DNA from 4 places in the Pseudoalteromonas piscicida genome. Region 1 is predicted to be linked to each of the others. Evidence: predicted binding sites of a transcription regulator. Region 1 holds the regulator's gene; each other region holds the start of a gene.

The links. Region 1 encodes MetJ, which represses methionine synthesis genes. Its sites were predicted from a motif close to TAGACGTCTAGACGTCTA; they were not measured.
Region 2: a site for MetJ is predicted at 1,909-1,926, ahead of metE (5-methyltetrahydropteroyltriglutamate--homocysteine S-methyltransferase). Genes of this name have one in related genera too.
Region 3: a site for MetJ is predicted at 2,414-2,431, ahead of B1L02_RS02555 (methylenetetrahydrofolate reductase). Genes of this name have one in related genera too.
Region 4: a site for MetJ is predicted at 1,791-1,808, ahead of metK (methionine adenosyltransferase). Genes of this name have one in related genera too.

Annotation. Positions count from the first base shown of each region.
Region 1 is NZ_CP021646.1:3,396,746-3,400,870, forward strand. It holds gene metL (bifunctional aspartate kinase/homoserine dehydrogenase II) at 1-105, opposite strand, end outside; partial or broken gene metB (cystathionine gamma-synthase) at 110-1,329, opposite strand; gene metJ (met regulon transcriptional regulator MetJ) at 1,674-1,994, shown strand; gene B1L02_RS15605 (malic enzyme-like NAD(P)-binding protein) at 2,075-3,316, opposite strand; gene rpmE (50S ribosomal protein L31) at 4,088-4,125, opposite strand, start outside.
Region 2 is NZ_CP021646.1:963,451-967,575, forward strand. It holds gene B1L02_RS04560 (YdcF family protein) at 1-692, opposite strand, end outside; gene B1L02_RS04565 (LysR substrate-binding domain-containing protein) at 949-1,836, opposite strand; gene metE (5-methyltetrahydropteroyltriglutamate--homocysteine S-methyltransferase) at 2,126-4,125, shown strand, end outside.
Region 3 is NZ_CP021646.1:523,620-527,744, forward strand. It holds gene folK (2-amino-4-hydroxy-6-hydroxymethyldihydropteridine diphosphokinase) at 1-219, shown strand, start outside; gene B1L02_RS02545 (undecaprenyl-diphosphate phosphatase) at 216-1,016, shown strand; gene B1L02_RS02555 (methylenetetrahydrofolate reductase) at 1,411-2,367, opposite strand; gene B1L02_RS02560 (M16 family metallopeptidase) at 2,638-4,125, shown strand, end outside.
Region 4 is NZ_CP021646.1:588,057-592,181, reverse strand. It holds gene tkt (transketolase) at 1-1,649, opposite strand, end outside; gene metK (methionine adenosyltransferase) at 1,910-3,061, shown strand; gene B1L02_RS02805 (HDOD domain-containing protein) at 3,127-3,972, opposite strand; gene B1L02_RS02800 (CYTH domain-containing protein) at 4,082-4,125, opposite strand, start outside.

The DNA.
Region 1 (4,125 bases):
ACTGTCACCTAGCTGACACTGCTCTAACATTATCTTGGCAACTGCCTGATAACGCTCTGGCGAGCTTAAACTCGAACCACCAAACTTATGCACTACTTTTGCCATTTACTCACCACAACGCCACTGTATGCGCAGGCGTTAATTTGAATGACTTAGCGTCATCACTCGCCTGACTTTCATCAATACATGCAAATCCTGATTCCAGATCTGCAATGAGATCTTGTGCATCTTCAATGCCCACAGAAATACGAATTAACGTGTCACCCACTCCTGCTTCCAAACGAGCCTGTGGCTCCATACCAGCATGTGTCATCGTTGCTGGGTGGCAAATGAGGCTCTCGACTCCACCTAAAGATTCAGCCAAAGAAAACTGCTTTAATGACGTTAAGAATTTGGCAGATGTTTGCAGATCGCCTTTAATATCAAAACTCACCATGCCACCAAAACCGAGTTGTTGTTTTTTCGCAAGCTCATGTTGAGGGTGCGACTCAAGGCCAGGGTAATACACTTGGCTAACATACGGCGACTTTTCTAAATACTCAGCAATCAGCTGAGCATTTTCTTGATGCTGGCGTAAACGAACGTTTAATGTGCGCAGTCCGCGTAGGGTAAGGTAACTATCAAAAGGCGCTCCGGTAATACCGATATTATTCGCCCACCAAGCTAACTCATCACCCAATTCCTGTGTACGCGCGATCACCGCCCCCCTACAACATCAGAATGACCATTAATATACTTAGTGGTTGAATGCACCACGACATCCACGCCAAAGGCAATGGGGTTTTGTAGTGCAGGAGACAAGAAGGTGTTGTCAGCAGCGACCAAAGCACCCTCAGCATGCGCCGCGTTTACGACAGCTTCTATGTCCGTTAACCGCAAAATTGGGTTACTTGGTGTTTCTATCCAAACTAATTTAGGTTTGATCTGCTGCAGCAGTGCAAGACTTTCCGGTTTTGTGAGATCCAAGACGGCTAATTTGAGTAATCCGCGCTTTGCAAGCGATGTAAACAAGCGATAGCTACCGCCATAACAGTCGTGTGGAATAACCAGTGTATCGTCATGGTTAAGCAGTTGAGTTACTAGGTGGACGGCAGCCATGCCAGTCGCGGTAATAATGCCACGAGCACCACCTTCGAGTTCGGTAAGTGCCTGTGCAAGCACATCACGATTAAAGTTACCACTGCGGCCATAATCATAGTCGCGCTTCGTATCAAAATCGGCAAAAGAATAAGTGGTAGAAAGGTAAAGCGGTGGCACGACTGCCCCATGTGCTTTATCAGCTTCTATGCCGTGACGCACTGCAACCGTCGATTTATTAACTTGACTCATAAGGTCACCTAGATAGTTGGATGTTTAGACGTCTAAAAGGTTAGAGCAACAAAAACTAGAAGTCAAAACATTTATACTGCTAAATGGCTAAATAACTAGTATTTGACTATCTTTTTTAAACCGATAAAATTTCGCCACTCTAGGCGTTGCTAATACGACTGAGTTATTGAAAACTATGGCAGAGATTCTTCTATCTCGCTATGACGGATTAGTTTATTCATCTATTTGAGTTTGGGATTTATCTTTAATTCGTAAAGTTATCCTCGTATTCAGGCAGTTGATGAATAATGTAGACCAGAACCCAGTCATATTGGCATTGATGTAACTGAGGCAAGTACACAATTATGGCAAAATGGAACGGTGAGTATATTCACCCATATGCAGAACACGGTAAGAAAGCAGAGCAAGTAAAAAAGATCACGGTGAGCATACCTCTGAATGTACTCAAAGTGCTAACTGATGAGCGTACACGTCGCCAAGTGAATAACTTACGTCATGCCACGAACAGTGAGCTTTTATGTGAGGCGTTTCTACACGCATTCACGGGTCAGCCACTGCCGAGCGATGAAGACTTGAGAAAAGATAATCCAGAGCGTATTCCGTTAGAGGTAAGACAAATAATGGAAGAACGCGGTTTGGAGATCCCAGAAATAAACGAAGAGTGATAACTACTCTTTCGCTCTGGAAAACAGACACAAAAAAAGCCTCAGTCGAGGCTTTTTTCATTTAGATAATAGCAATTGTATTATTCCATATATCCAGCAGGCATTTCGATTTGAGCCACGCCTGATTCAATTGCAGCTACCGCTACCGCTTTTGCGATACGAGGCAACAAACGCGGATCCATTGGTTTTGGAATAATATACTCAGGACCAAACTCAAGACTATCCACGTCAGCCGCTTTTAGCACCTCAGCAGGTACAGGCTCTTTGGCAATCGTTCTGATCGCTTCAACCGCTGCAATCTTCATCTCATCATTGATAGCAGTTGCACGTACATCAAGTGCACCACGGAAGATAAATGGGAAACACAACACGTTATTTACTTGGTTTGGATAATCCGAGCGGCCAGTTGCCATGATCAAATCATTACGTGCACCGTGTGCAACTTCAGGGCTGATCTCAGGATCTGGGTTAGAGCAAGCGAATACCACGGGCTTGTCAGCCATTAGCTTCAGATCTTCAGCAGAAAGTAAGTCTGGGCCAGAAACACCAACAAATACGTCCGCGTCTGCAATCACGTCTTGTAACGTGCGCTTATCCGTATTGTTTGCAAACAACTCTTTGTATTCATTGAGGTCATCACGGCGAGTATGGATCACGCCTTTTCTGTCCAGCATATAGATGTGCTCACGTTGAGCGCCACACTTGATCAATAATTCCATACAAGCAATAGCGGCTGCACCCGCGCCAAGACACACAATAATCGCATCATGAATATCTTTACCTTGGATTTCCAACGCATTCAGCATACCCGCAGCGGTTACAATTGCGGTGCCGTGCTGATCATCATGGAATACAGGAACGTCGCAACGTTCGATCAGCGCCCGCTCAATTTCAAAGCACTCTGGCGCTTTAATATCTTCAAGGTTAATGCCGCCAAATGTGTCAGCGATATTTGCCACCGTATTGATAAAGTCTTCTGTGGTGTTGTGCTTAACTTCGATATCGATTGAATCAAGACCCGCAAAGCGCTTAAATAATAGCGCCTTACCTTCCATAACAGGCTTTGACGCCAAAGGACCTAAGTTACCCAAGCCAAGAATTGCCGTACCATTACTGATCACCGCAACCATATTTCCTTTACCCGTGTAACGGTATGCATTCGCCGGATCAGCCGCAATTTCACGTACAGGCTCTGCAACACCTGGGCTGTATGCAAGTGCTAAGTCTTTTACGGTCTCGGCAGGTTTAGTGAGTTCTACACTGATTTTACCTGGAACGGGCTTTTCGTGATAATCTAGAGCTTGTTGACGAAAATCTGTCATGGCGCGATATTTTCCTACGAAGTTAATGTGAGAGTGTGGTAAACGTTCGCATTCTGAATGTTGGCAACCTATCTAGCTGGTTACAGCAACACACAGTGCGATTAACTATATGAGCGACGACATTCAACCACTCAACAAGCGTATGTGCTTTGATGTCGCGGTATGTCAATAGGACATATAGTTAATCGACCGTATTCACACAATACCGAGTTTTGCTCATTATTCAAGTAAAATCAGGTCTATCCACTAGCACGGTATTTTCTATACTTTTCCGAGAAGATAAGCTCAATTTTAAGAAATATTTCACAAATAAAATGACTAAAACTTAAAAAATAAGACGCTAAAACCAGCACAAAATGCAGAAAATTAGCACAGATGTACACTAACTATAAAAACAATAAGAAAATTGCAACTTACTTGATTTTAGCATCAAGATATCTACATTTAACGGCAGCATAGTGAATTTAACTTACATCAAATACCAACACCTGATATCAATTACTATATGAGCTTTGAGTATTTTCACAACTTAAGCTCGTAAATGTTCAGTATTTATCTACTAAATAGAGTTTTTACTCTACTCAAGAGATCAGTAAAGTTTTGCTGCCAAACTGGCAAGTTTTTTATTTTAGAAGAATAAAAGACATAATAAGACGGGATGACTGATGGTCTGTCTGTTGATGAAGAATAGGATGTATAAATCGGGAAGGTATTTTCAAACAGGCACAAAAAAAGCACCCGAGGGTGCTTTTCTCGACTAGACCAACAAGATTACTTCTTGCTGCTAAGTGCACCGAAACGCTTGTTAA
Region 2 (4,125 bases), 1.7 Mb from region 1:
GTTACAACTTCTAAGGCCTTATGGTTCGCGATAAACTGCCGGCTCAGCGGATATTGCTTGAAGTTATAAAACTCCGTCGGGGCAGAGAACACTTCTATGCCTTGTGCTTCAAAGAGGTTTTTTGCGCGTTTCATATGCGAAGCCGAAGTGACTAGCGCAACGTCATAATCGACTAACAAAGGTGCTAGCATTTTAGCCTCGTCCGCGGTGTCTTTGGCATTGGGATTTTGCTTAATACGTGTAGCTGAAATACCTAAGCTCAGTGCTGTTTTTGCCATGAGTCCCGCACTCGTTGCTTGGCCGTAGCCGTAACCTGAGACATATAGCTGGGATCTTGGGTAAATACTAGCAAGTCTTACGCCTTCAACTAATCTAGCTAAACCGCAGCTGCCAAGCTGGGCATTGCTGGGGAGGGATTTATCTGGGTATAAATCACAGCCAAGTACTACAATTTTGTCTATGTTTTTGTGCTGGTTTGGATTAAATGCGGTGAGAGTGCCTGTGTCCCACTCGATAACGTGTTGCGCAACGTAAGGAGTCGATAATCCCCATGTGCTCAGTAAGACAAACCAGCCTGTGATATAAGGCCCTTTACGCATTTTGGCGAGAAAAAGCATAAGCCCCATAAGCACCACTAAAGATAACGGTAACGGCATCAGAAGTTGGCCGATAACCTTTTTGACTTCAAACATTTAAACATGCCTTAGATATAGATAAGCCTAACGCAATGCTAGCATGAGAAGGGAATTGTAGAAATGTGTGTAATACTAATTTGCTTCATTCAGTGAGCTATTTTGAGGCGAGAAAATCCTGTCGATAACCCCGTGACCGCATCCTGCTATCGCGAAGGTACCTACATCCATGTAGGCAAGGCAAAAATTTTGCTATTTGGTTGTTCTAAATAAGAAATTTTTAACGCAGTTAGGGCTCAAAAAAGAGCCCTGTGAATTATCTAGCAGTGGTTTTACGGCAAGTATTGAGGAAATGACGATAGACAGGGTTGTCTTTCATATTTTTCTTCATTGCTAAATACATTGGACGATTTAGCCCAAGCGCGCCTAGAGGAATAGATTTAATGAGCCCTTGGCTTTCATAAGGTGTGACCAACCAGTCCGGTAATGCTGCAACACCCATACCCGCGCTGACTAGTTGGAAGATTAATAAACCTTGATCGACAGTTTTCAGCGTTCCATCAAAACGTGCATTTTGAATAAAGTGCTTAAATATGTCCTGACGTTCACGAGGAATGGGGTAAGAGATGATCGTTTCATCTTTTAGGTCGAGAGCTGTGACGTAGGCCTTCTTGGCCAGTTCGTGATCTGGTGCAACGATTAACTTTAGTTTAAAGTCAAAAAGATGCGCGTATTCCAACTGCTCTGGCTCACGAATGTCCGAGGTAAGCACTAAGTCTAGCTCATCTTCAATAAGGTCAGGGATCGCATCGTAGCTAAAACCTCGTTCGTAATCGACTTTAATGTCAGGCCAAAAGGTATTGAATTCTTTAATTGTTGGTAGCAACCAGTGAAAACAAGCATGACATTCAACGCTTAATCTGAGTTGTGAGATAGGCTGGTTAAGGCTTTCCTTCAAACGACATTTTGTTGCTTCTACTTTAGGTAGCACGTCGTTGGCGAGTTCTAACAGCAACATCCCTTGAGGGGTAAAACGTACTGGTTGCGTTTTGCGCTCAAAGAGTTGGCAGTCGAGTTTGCTTTCAAGATCTTTGATCTGATGAGATAAAGCAGATTGAGTCAGGAATAGCTCTCGCGCTGTATTCACAAGAGAACCAGTTTCTTTCAAGGTGGAGATAGTCTTTAGGTGCTTTATATCAATCATTATCAACAGTTCTCATATTTTAAGTGAGCAAATCTCAGCTTTACTCAATATTACGATTCTATTTAGTTATTATCAATGTCTAGACGTCTAAATACCTATAGCGAATTGTTCAAAAATTCACTAATCCACTATAACACTAAAAATGACAGCGTTGTCACTACTTCTGTAAAAATTTTGCAAAAAATTACAATTTAATTTTATTCATGTGGGATCTGAGAAAGCATCAATTGTTGTTTGTGAACATCAGAATTATATTTTGGACATCCATACATCTAGACGGAATTAAATCATGTCATTGACACACAACTTGGGTTTTCCACGCGTAGGCAAAAAACGTGAACTTAAATTTGCAGTAGAACGCTATTGGTCAGGCGACTTAACACAAGACGAGTTAATCGCGGAAGGAAAGCGTATTCGCGCAGAGAATTGGGCATTGCAAGCTGACGCTGGTGTTGACCTTATCCCAGTCGGCGATTTTGCTTGGTATGACCACGTATTGAATATTTCATTACTTGTCGGCGCTATTCCTAGTCGTCACAAAGATAAAGCGTCGGTAAATCTCGATACTTTGTTTAGGGTTGGCAGGGGGCGAGCCCCTAGCGGATGTGCTTGTGCTGCAAGTGAAATGACGAAATGGTTCAATACTAATTACCATTACATTGTCCCAGAGTTAACGCAAACACAGGAGTTTGCTCTGACTTGGACGGAGTTATTTACTCAAGTAGAGGAAGCGCTATCACTTGGCTACCAAGCAAAAGCCGTATTGGTCGGCCCCGTAACCTATCTCTACTTAGCTAAATGCGTTGGTCAAGAGTTTGATAAATTAGTTTTATTAGATAAGTTATTGATCGTATATCAGCAGGTACTTGCAAAGCTTGCAGAGCAAGGCGTTGAATGGGTACAAGTTGATGAACCTATTTTAGCATTGGAAATCGATGATGCTTATCGCAATGCGCTACGTAGGAGTTTTGATGCGTTAAGCGGCCAAGGAGTAAAGGTATTGTTGGCCAGTTATTTTGACTCAGTGCAAGCGCATTTTGAAGATATCCAGTCTTACCCGGTGGAGGGAGTGCATTTTGACTGCGTAACGGCAAACTACGACTTTGCTACGTTAGAGGAGGTGGTTGGGCAAGAAAGCGTATTGTCCCTTGGGATTGTTAATGGCCGTAACATTTGGCGCTCGGATCTCGAAGATGTGTATCAGCTACTTGTTGAGGTTCATGAGCGCCGCGGCAATAAACTGTGGCTTGCTCCTTCATGCTCATTGTTACATACGCCAGTCGATTTAGATCAAGAGCAAAAGCTTGATAGTGAGTTAAAGTCTTGGCTCGCATTTGCCAAGCAAAAAGGGCAAGAGTTGGCATTATTGAAAGGTGCATTGGAGCAGCGTGATGTTACCCAGTTGGTCGAGTATTCCAAGCCTGTAAAAGCGCGTTTGACCTCTACTCGGGTGAATAACAGTAAGGTACAACAGCGTGTTTCTGCGCTCACAGCAAAAGACGGTCAACGCAATAGCGAATTTGCAACCAGAATCAAAAAACAAACACAGTCGCTAAATCTACCTTTATTGCCAACCACAACGATTGGCTCCTTCCCACAGACCCAAGCGATTCGTAAGGCGCGGCGTGATTATAAAGCGGGTACTTTGAGTGTTGATGCTTATCAAAACCAGATGGAAGCAGAGATCCGTTATGCCGTTGAAGCACAAGAGGCGCTTAACTTAGATGTGCTTGTACATGGTGAAGCAGAGCGCAATGACATGGTCGAGTATTTTGGTGAGTTACTTGAAGGCTTTGCCTTTACTCAGTTTGGTTGGGTGCAAAGTTATGGCTCGCGCTGTGTAAAACCCCCCGTGATCTGGGGTGATGTCTCGCGTGCAGCGCCAATGACAGTTAATTGGACATGCTATGCGCAAAGCTTAACCAAAAAACCGATGAAGGGTATGCTTACAGGGCCTGTGACTATTTTATTTTGGTCGTTTGTCAGAGATGACTTAGACAAGCCGAGCATCGCGAATCAAATAGCTTTAGCACTGAGAGATGAAGTGGTGGATTTGCAAAATGCAGGGATTAAGGTGATCCAAATCGATGAACCAGCATTTAGAGAAGGGATGCCACTCAAAACCAGTCAGTGGCAAACTTACTTAGAGTGGGCTGCATATGCGTTTAGGGTGTCTGCAAGCGGCGTTAAGGATGAAACACAAGTCCATACTCATATGTGCTATTCGGAGTTTAACGATATTATCGCTGCCATTGCAGATATGGATGCGGACGTGATCACGATTGAAAC
Region 3 (4,125 bases), 1.3 Mb from region 1:
TTAGATCTCGATATTCTCTTTTATGACCACCTTATTTGTTCATCACCCGCTCAGTTGCCTCGGGATGAAATAACCAAAAATGCCTTTGTGCTTCAACCATTAGCTGAACTGGCTCCTGATTTTATCCATCCTGTTGAGGGTAAAACCATTGCTCAGTTATGGCAGGAGTATCACAACCCAACTCAAAAATTATGGAAAGTGGAGTTTCCCAAGCAATGAGCTTTATTGAGATTGTCGTCCTTGCAATTATTCAAGGTCTCACTGAATTTTTACCTATTTCGAGTTCTGCCCACTTACTACTACCTTCTCAGGTACTAGGTTGGCAAGATCAGGGCCTTGCCTTTGATGTTGCTGTTCATGTTGGTACTTTGCTGGCTGTCGTTATTTATTTTCGACAAGACATTGTCAGCCTACTGGCAGGATGGTTCAAGTCATTCTCAGGTACGCACTCGAAAGAAAGCCGGCTGACTTGGTGTATTGTGGTTGCCACCATACCATTCGTGATCTTAGCTCCACTACTTAAAGATATCGTAGAAGTTTATTTACGTAGCGCTTGGGTGATTGCAACATCGACGATAGTATTTGGTTTACTGCTTTGGTATGCCGACGTGAAAGCGAAACAAATCAAAGACGAATTTGCCTTAAACTGGAAAAGCGCATTGATACTGGGGCTTGCGCAAATTACCGCTGTTATTCCCGGCACATCGCGTTCAGGCATTACCATCACCGCAGGTTTATTACTCGGGCTTGATAAGAAAAGTGCGGCGCGCTTTTCGTTTTTAATGTCTATTCCGGTCATTTCTATGATGGGGCTGTATTACAGTTTAGAGCTCGCAACAGGCGATGAAGTGGTTGATTGGAATGCACTATTAAGTGGTGCGGCACTGTCGTTTATCTCGGCTTATGCCTGTATCTTCTTTTTCCTGAAAATTATAGAGCGCATGGGCATGATGCCATTTGTCATTTACCGCTTGTTACTTGGGGTGGGATTAATCGCTTTCTTGAGTCTAAGTTAATCTGGGCTTTGAATAATCCAGCAAGGTTAACAGAAAAGCCAGCTTGATGAAGCTGGCTTTTTCAATTTACTAGGGCCTGTTGGCCTTCGCTGTTTGACTTTTGTTCTCCTGAGTGTGTTTTGGTCGCGACGCTCGACTTGCCGCCTAGTAATCTAGGCAAAAGTTGAGCAACAATGAACAAAGCGCACTCAGGTGAACCCAAAGGCCAGCGCTTGATTGGTATTTCTTCTGTGTTGCCCCACAAGGATGTGGGGTAAGGTGACTTTGCAGGAGCACAAAGTCTTTATCGCCAGATTTACATAGAATGACTATGCCACGCAGGCTCTGTCTTGTATAAATACCAATCAAACTGCTGCAAAAACAAACTTGGAAGATCAACAGGCCCTAGAGTGCATTAAGCAATTTGCTTTTCCGCAAGGCATAATTCCATGGTCGCTTTCAACAGTCTATAAAGGTTTATAGACGCATCAATTTCTTCTTTGCGGTTTGTTAAGCTCTCAATATTTAGGCCGAGAGAAATATCTAGATGTGAGCAGCTCTTTAAGATTTGATCAAGATTTTCTCTGCAAATACGGATTGATTCACTTAGCGTATTATCCGCATCTAACATGCGCCATTTAGTCGCTTCTGGCACTGAGATCCCCAACCACTCCATAAACTGTAAGGTCTTTTCTCCACCACATGGAGTAAAGGTAAGAATAATGCGCTTTGGTGTTTGCCCTTGCTGTTTACAGGTGCGAGCATAACTCGTGATAAGATCTATGGTTGCTTGAGCATCATACACCGCTTGGGAAACAAAGAATTGGCAGCCTTGCTCTGTTTTATCAATCAGCCTTTCGTGTTCATTACGCTTACTGGCGTGGCGCTCTGCAATGGTCACACCACCCAAGAAAAAGTCATCTTGGTGATGCTTCAGTACTTTATAGGCTTCAGAAAGCGGCAACTTAATGTCGCCTTGTGAAGACGGACTACCCACTAATACTAGATTGTTTAACCCATATTGTTGTTTAGTGCTGCTTAACCAATTACCGAAAGCTTCACTATCGCGCTGTGCCACGCTTTTATACGTAATTACATCAAGATGCGACAATTCGCGGATCAACTGGCTATATTCACACGGATCAACGGTGTGCTTAAAAGGAAATGGACGTGGTACTTGAGTACGGCTGCTTTCATCTTGAATGTCATAGATGATCACGCCGTCGTATTCAATCTCATGTAAACGGCCCAAAAGTTTAGCGGCAATTGATTTTAGCTGCTCTGGGTCGGTGCCAATCTTAGGTGGTGTGGTACCAATTAAATATACCCCTTGGTTAGGGTCAATGATTTTCTCTTGAAGCGTTAAAGCCATAATCCTCATTCCACAAAAGCATTTCTGTATCTCTTTACTAATATAGCAGCCATTTAGACGTCTAGATAGATTTTTTTAATGAAAGAATTTCAATAATTATGAATTTATCTCAAGTGCTCAAACCAAAATTTCATATTTGTTTACACATTAGGGTGGTAAATCACCTTGGAAATTAGCGAATTAGTATGACTTTGGGGCATAATCAGGAGGTTTGCTAACGTAAGTGAACACGACTTACTTAGAATAAAAAATATGATTAGGACCAAATTCATGAAATTCAAATTACTAGCAACCAGCTTTGCCGTAAGCTTAGCGCTTAGTGGCTGCGCAGCGACGAATTCAGACCAAGCTCAACAGTCAGCTGTAAGTACTCAAGCTGCCCAATCCAATAAAGTATTCGCCCAAGATTATGTTTTGGAAGAGCTAGAAAATGGCCTTCGCGTCATGGTAGTTAAAACTAACTATCCTGATGTGGTATCGCTACAAATTCCGGTTTCTGTTGGTTCGCGTAATGAAGTAGAAGCGGGTAAAACCGGCTTTGCTCACTTCTTTGAGCATATGATGTTCAAAGGCTCAGAAAAGTATCCGCAAGATGTTTATTCAGACATTTTGAAAAATTCAGGTGTGGATAATCGCGCCTACACGACCAATGACTACACTAACTATCACCTAAATTTCTCGAAGCAGCATTTAGATAAAGTATTAGAAATCGAAGCAGATATTTTTCAAAATCTGACTTACAGTGAAGAGCAGTTCCGTACTGAAGCACTAACCGTGAAAGGTGAATACCTTAAAAATAATGCCAGCCCAGTTCGAAAACTGCTTTCTGCGGTAAGAAAAGAAGCATTTGATAAACATACCTATAAACACACAACGATGGGCTTTTTTGAAGACATCGAAGCAATGCCTGATCAAATGGCCTATGGTAAAACCTTCTTTGAGCGTTTTTACAAGCCTGAATATGTATCACTTGTGATCGTAGGTGATGTAGATCCTAAAGCAACTATGGCTATGGTGAAGAAGCACTGGGGTAATTGGAAAAAGGGTGACTACCAAGCCGATATTCCTGTTGAGCCAAAGCAAGACAAAGCGCGTTACGTTCACGAAAAGTATGATGGCTTACCGGGTCACTGGTTGCTAGTTTCGTATAAAGGCGCTGCATGGGAGCCGAAGAAAAAAGACCGAGCGGCACTTGATTTGATCTCGCAGCTTTATTTCTCTGAAAATTCAGCGTTGTATCAAGAGTTAGTGGTAGACAAACAGCTTGCAAGCCAAATGTTTACCTATAACCCTGAAACCAAAGACCCAGGTCTTCTGCATGTTTTCGTTAAAGTAGAAGATGAAAAAGATTTAGCAACCGTGCGTGATGCAATCAATAACACTTACGCAAAAGCACGCACAGAGCTGGTAGATGAAAATAAACTTGCTGCACTTAAATCAAACCTAAAGTACAGCTTTATTAACGGCCTTGACTCATCACAATCTATTGCTTCGACACTTGCAAGCTACATGCATTTTGAGCGTGACCCCGAAGTGGTGAATGAACTGTATGCAAGTGCAGATAAAGTCACAGCAAAAGATATTCGTGATATTGCCAATAAATACTTTGTGGACAGCAGCCGCACCACGGTGACGATGTCTGCGCTTGAATCTGTGCCTGGTTTTGATAAAGAAGTTAACTTAGATAAGTTAGTGGCAAAAATGGACAAGCCAGTAACGCGTCATTTCAACGTATTAGACAAGACCAATAACTCACCG
Region 4 (4,125 bases), 1.3 Mb from region 1:
GGTTTACCGTCACAAGATAGGACATAACCACCTTGTTTAATCGCAGCAACTTGCTCAGCTGTACGTGGCTGCTGCGCGAGGCCTTGACGGGTAAATACAAGTGCAGATGGGCCATCAGCGCGTTCAACGGCTTGTTGCCAGGCCACAGCTGATTCTACTTGGTCACATGGACGCCAGCTAGCAAGGTTTGGCGTAGTACGTAAATTCGCCATTTGTTCTACAGGTTGGTGTGTTGGACCATCTTCACCAAGACCAATTGAATCGTGAGTATACACAAAGATGCTTCTTTGCTTCATCAATGCTGCCATACGTACGGCGTTACGCGCGTATTCCATAAACATTAGGAATGTCGCACCGTAAGGAATAAAACCTCTATGTAACGCAATACCATTCATGATGGCAGACATGCCGAACTCACGCACACCGTAGAAGATATAGTTACCCGCAGCATCTTCTGCCGTTAAGCCTTTAGATTGATCCCAAAGCGTTAAGTTAGAACCGGCAAGGTCAGCAGAGCCACCCATAAACTCAGGTAGAATTGGACCATAAGCATTCAGTGCGTTTTGTGATGCTTTACGTGTTGCTGGGTTTGCAGGGTTAGCTTGAAGCTCTGCGATATACGCTTCTGTTTTCTCAGACCAGTCTGCAGGAAGCTCGCCTTTCATACGTCGCTCAAATTCAGCAGCAAGCTCAGGGTAATGCATTTGGTATTCAGTGAACTTAATCAACCAGTCGCTTTGTTGATTTTGACCACGTGCTGTTGCGTCCCATTTAGCGTACACATCTTCTGGAATTTCAAACGCGCCGTGCTCCCACCCTAGGAATTCACGTGCTGCTTTGATTTCATCATCACCTAGCGGTGCGCCGTGACAGTCATGGCTACCTGATTTGTTTGGTGAACCATAACCGATAACCGTTTTACAACAGATAAGTGTTGGCTTGTCAGATTCAGCTTGCGCCGCTTCGATAGCTGCTTTAATCGCGGTGCTGTCGTGACCATCAACGCCTGCAATAACATGCCAGCCATAAGACTCAAAACGTTTTGGTGTATCGTCGCTAAACCAACCTTCAACTTCACCATCGATTGAAATGCCGTTGTCATCCCAAAATGCAATCAGTTTGCCAAGGCCAAGGGTGCCCGCAAGTGAACAAGCTTCGTGAGAGATACCTTCCATCAAACAACCATCACCTAAGAATGCATAGGTACAGTGATTAACGATGTCGTAATCTTCACGGTTAAACTGCGCAGCCAATGCTTTTTCAGCAATCGCCATACCTACCGCATTAGTAATACCCTGACCCAATGGGCCTGTGGTAGTTTCGATACCTGGCGCATAACCATATTCTGGGTGGCCTGGTGTTTTTGAATGTAGCTGACGGAAGTTTTTGATGTCATCAATTGATAAGTCATAACCCGACAAATGCAACAGTGAATAAATTAACATCGAGCCGTGACCGTTTGATAATACAAAGCGATCTCTGTCGAACCACTCAGGATTACTTGGGTTGTGCTTTAAAAAATCGCGCCAAAGTACTTCTGCGATGTCTGCCATGCCCATAGGGGCTCCTGGGTGGCCAGACTTGGCCTTTTGTACAGCGTCCATGGAAAGAACGCGAATTGCATTAGCAAGTTCTTTGCGAGATGGCATGAATTCTCCTACCTTTAAATGTGTTTCGCGGGGGTTTGAGCCCATTCTTACTTATTTATATGGCTAACTGCAACGGCAAAGGTCATAAAAAAACGGGTACAGACGGACTTTTTCCGACCATTAAAAAAGTTTGCACAATTTTGGACGTCTAGGCGTAAAATAACTAGTCAATGCCTAGGTTTTTTGGTTAGAATACGCCCCTTAATTTTTCGCGCTGTCCCTGATGTTTGTGAAGCGCAATATTTGTGAGCATAAATACAATGGCTAAACATTTATTTACTTCTGAATCTGTTTCTGAGGGCCATCCAGATAAAATCGCCGATCAGATTTCTGATGCGGTTCTAGATGCCATCCTTGAGCAAGATCCAAAAGCACGTGTTGCGTGTGAAACTTACGTTAAAACCGGTATGGTTATGGTTGGTGGTGAAATCACAACTAGCGCTTGGGTTGATATCGAGGAATTAACTCGTAAGACCGTGCGTGAAATTGGTTATACCCATTCTGACATGGGCTTTGACGCTGATTCATGTGCAATCCTTAATACGATTGGTAAGCAATCACCTGATATCAACCAAGGTGTTGATCGTTCTCGTCCAGAAGAACAAGGTGCTGGTGACCAAGGTCTAATGTTTGGTTACGCGTGTAACGAAACTGACGTACTTATGCCTGCGCCTATCACTTACTCACACCGTCTAGTTCAGCGCCAAGCACAAGTTCGTAAAGACGGCACGCTACCTTGGTTACGTCCAGACGCTAAGTCTCAAGTAACATTCGCGTACGAAAACGGTAAAGCGGTAGGTATCGACGCCGTCGTATTATCTACGCAGCACTGTGATTCTGTATCACAAGCTGATCTCGTAGAAGCGGTTATGGAAACTATCATCAAGCCAACCCTACCTGCAGAGCTTATCACTGAAGCAACTAAGTTCTTCATCAATCCAACAGGCCGTTTCGTTATCGGTGGTCCTATGGGTGACTGTGGTCTAACTGGTCGTAAAATCATCGTAGATACATACGGCGGTATGGCTCGTCACGGTGGTGGTGCATTCTCTGGTAAAGATCCATCAAAAGTTGACCGTTCTGCTGCTTACGCAGCGCGTTACGTTGCAAAGAACATTGTTGCAGCAGGCCTTGCTGACAAATGTGAGATCCAAGTTTCCTACGCAATCGGTGTTGCTGAGCCAACCTCCATCAGTGTAGAAACTTTCGGTACAGCTAAGCTTGATGAGTCGCGTTTAATCGAGCTTATCCGCGAGCACTTCGACTTACGTCCTTACGGTCTTATCACAATGCTAGACCTTGAGCGTCCAATTTATCAGCCTACTGCTGCGTACGGCCACTTTGGTCGTGAAGAGTTCCCTTGGGAAGCGACAGATAAAGCTGACGCACTACGTGCAGCTGCAGGCCTATAATCTCCTGCCGCAAAAAGTAAAAAAGGCGCCTAGTGCGCCTTTTTTAATGCTCTCGAATAATCTTCCTATCCGATAAATACTTCGTCGACATCATCTTTTAAGTTTTGATACTCATCTTCATGCAGATTAAGCTCAATCATCACCTTATCTTTAAATTGGTACCAATCAGCTGCGCTTCTAAAGTGCTTTGCTTCAAAGCAAAGGTTTTCAGCCAGTTTAAGTGCCGCAAAAGTTTGCATATGTTGCGCATTTTTTTGTTCTTCAAGATAGCTAACGTCATGGTGGCGCAAAATCATCTGACATATTTCTTTGGGTAAGTGCCAAGACGTCGCAAGAAAGTAGCCTATCACAGTGTGAGGCACTGGATACTTTTGCTGCTCGTAGTAAATCAACGTTTGCTCTGGTCGCTCTACAGACTGCTTTATTACTTCAGCATAATCAGGATACTTTACGGCCATCGCTGGGATCCCGGCATCGTGAAACAATCCGAGCAGCTGCAAATTCTCCATGGGTAATGACGCTTTTAGATAATGTCCAACTACCATTGCCGCTTTTGAAATATCCGCAGCGTTATCCCAAAACTGCTGCAATGAAATGCAGCACTTTGACTGCTCAAACGCGTTTTTAAGTAGGTACCCTGTTACTAATTGCGTAATACAGGTGACGCCCAAAAACATCACGGCTTGTTTAATGTCTGTGATGGTACGGGCAAGGCCATAAGCAGGTGAATTAATTACCTTTAATACCGCAGCTGATGCACCAACATCAGCCGCAATAATACCTGCCACGCTAAATAAATCAGGTTCAGGTTGTGATAACTCATTTTGTAAGGCTTGCAATATTTCAGGCTTAGCAGGTAAGTTGAACCCGCCGCGCAAATCATTCAGCACTTTATCGTCAATATCGATCATTGGGCTACCTCAGAATTGATACACCCAAGTTTAGTTCATTGCCTGATATTTGCAGTATTGATTGTAATGAAGTGGTACAAAAAAGCGGGGGAAAACCCGCTTAATCTGGTTAGAACCAATATGGTTCGCTATGCACGGAAGATTGTCGACTCT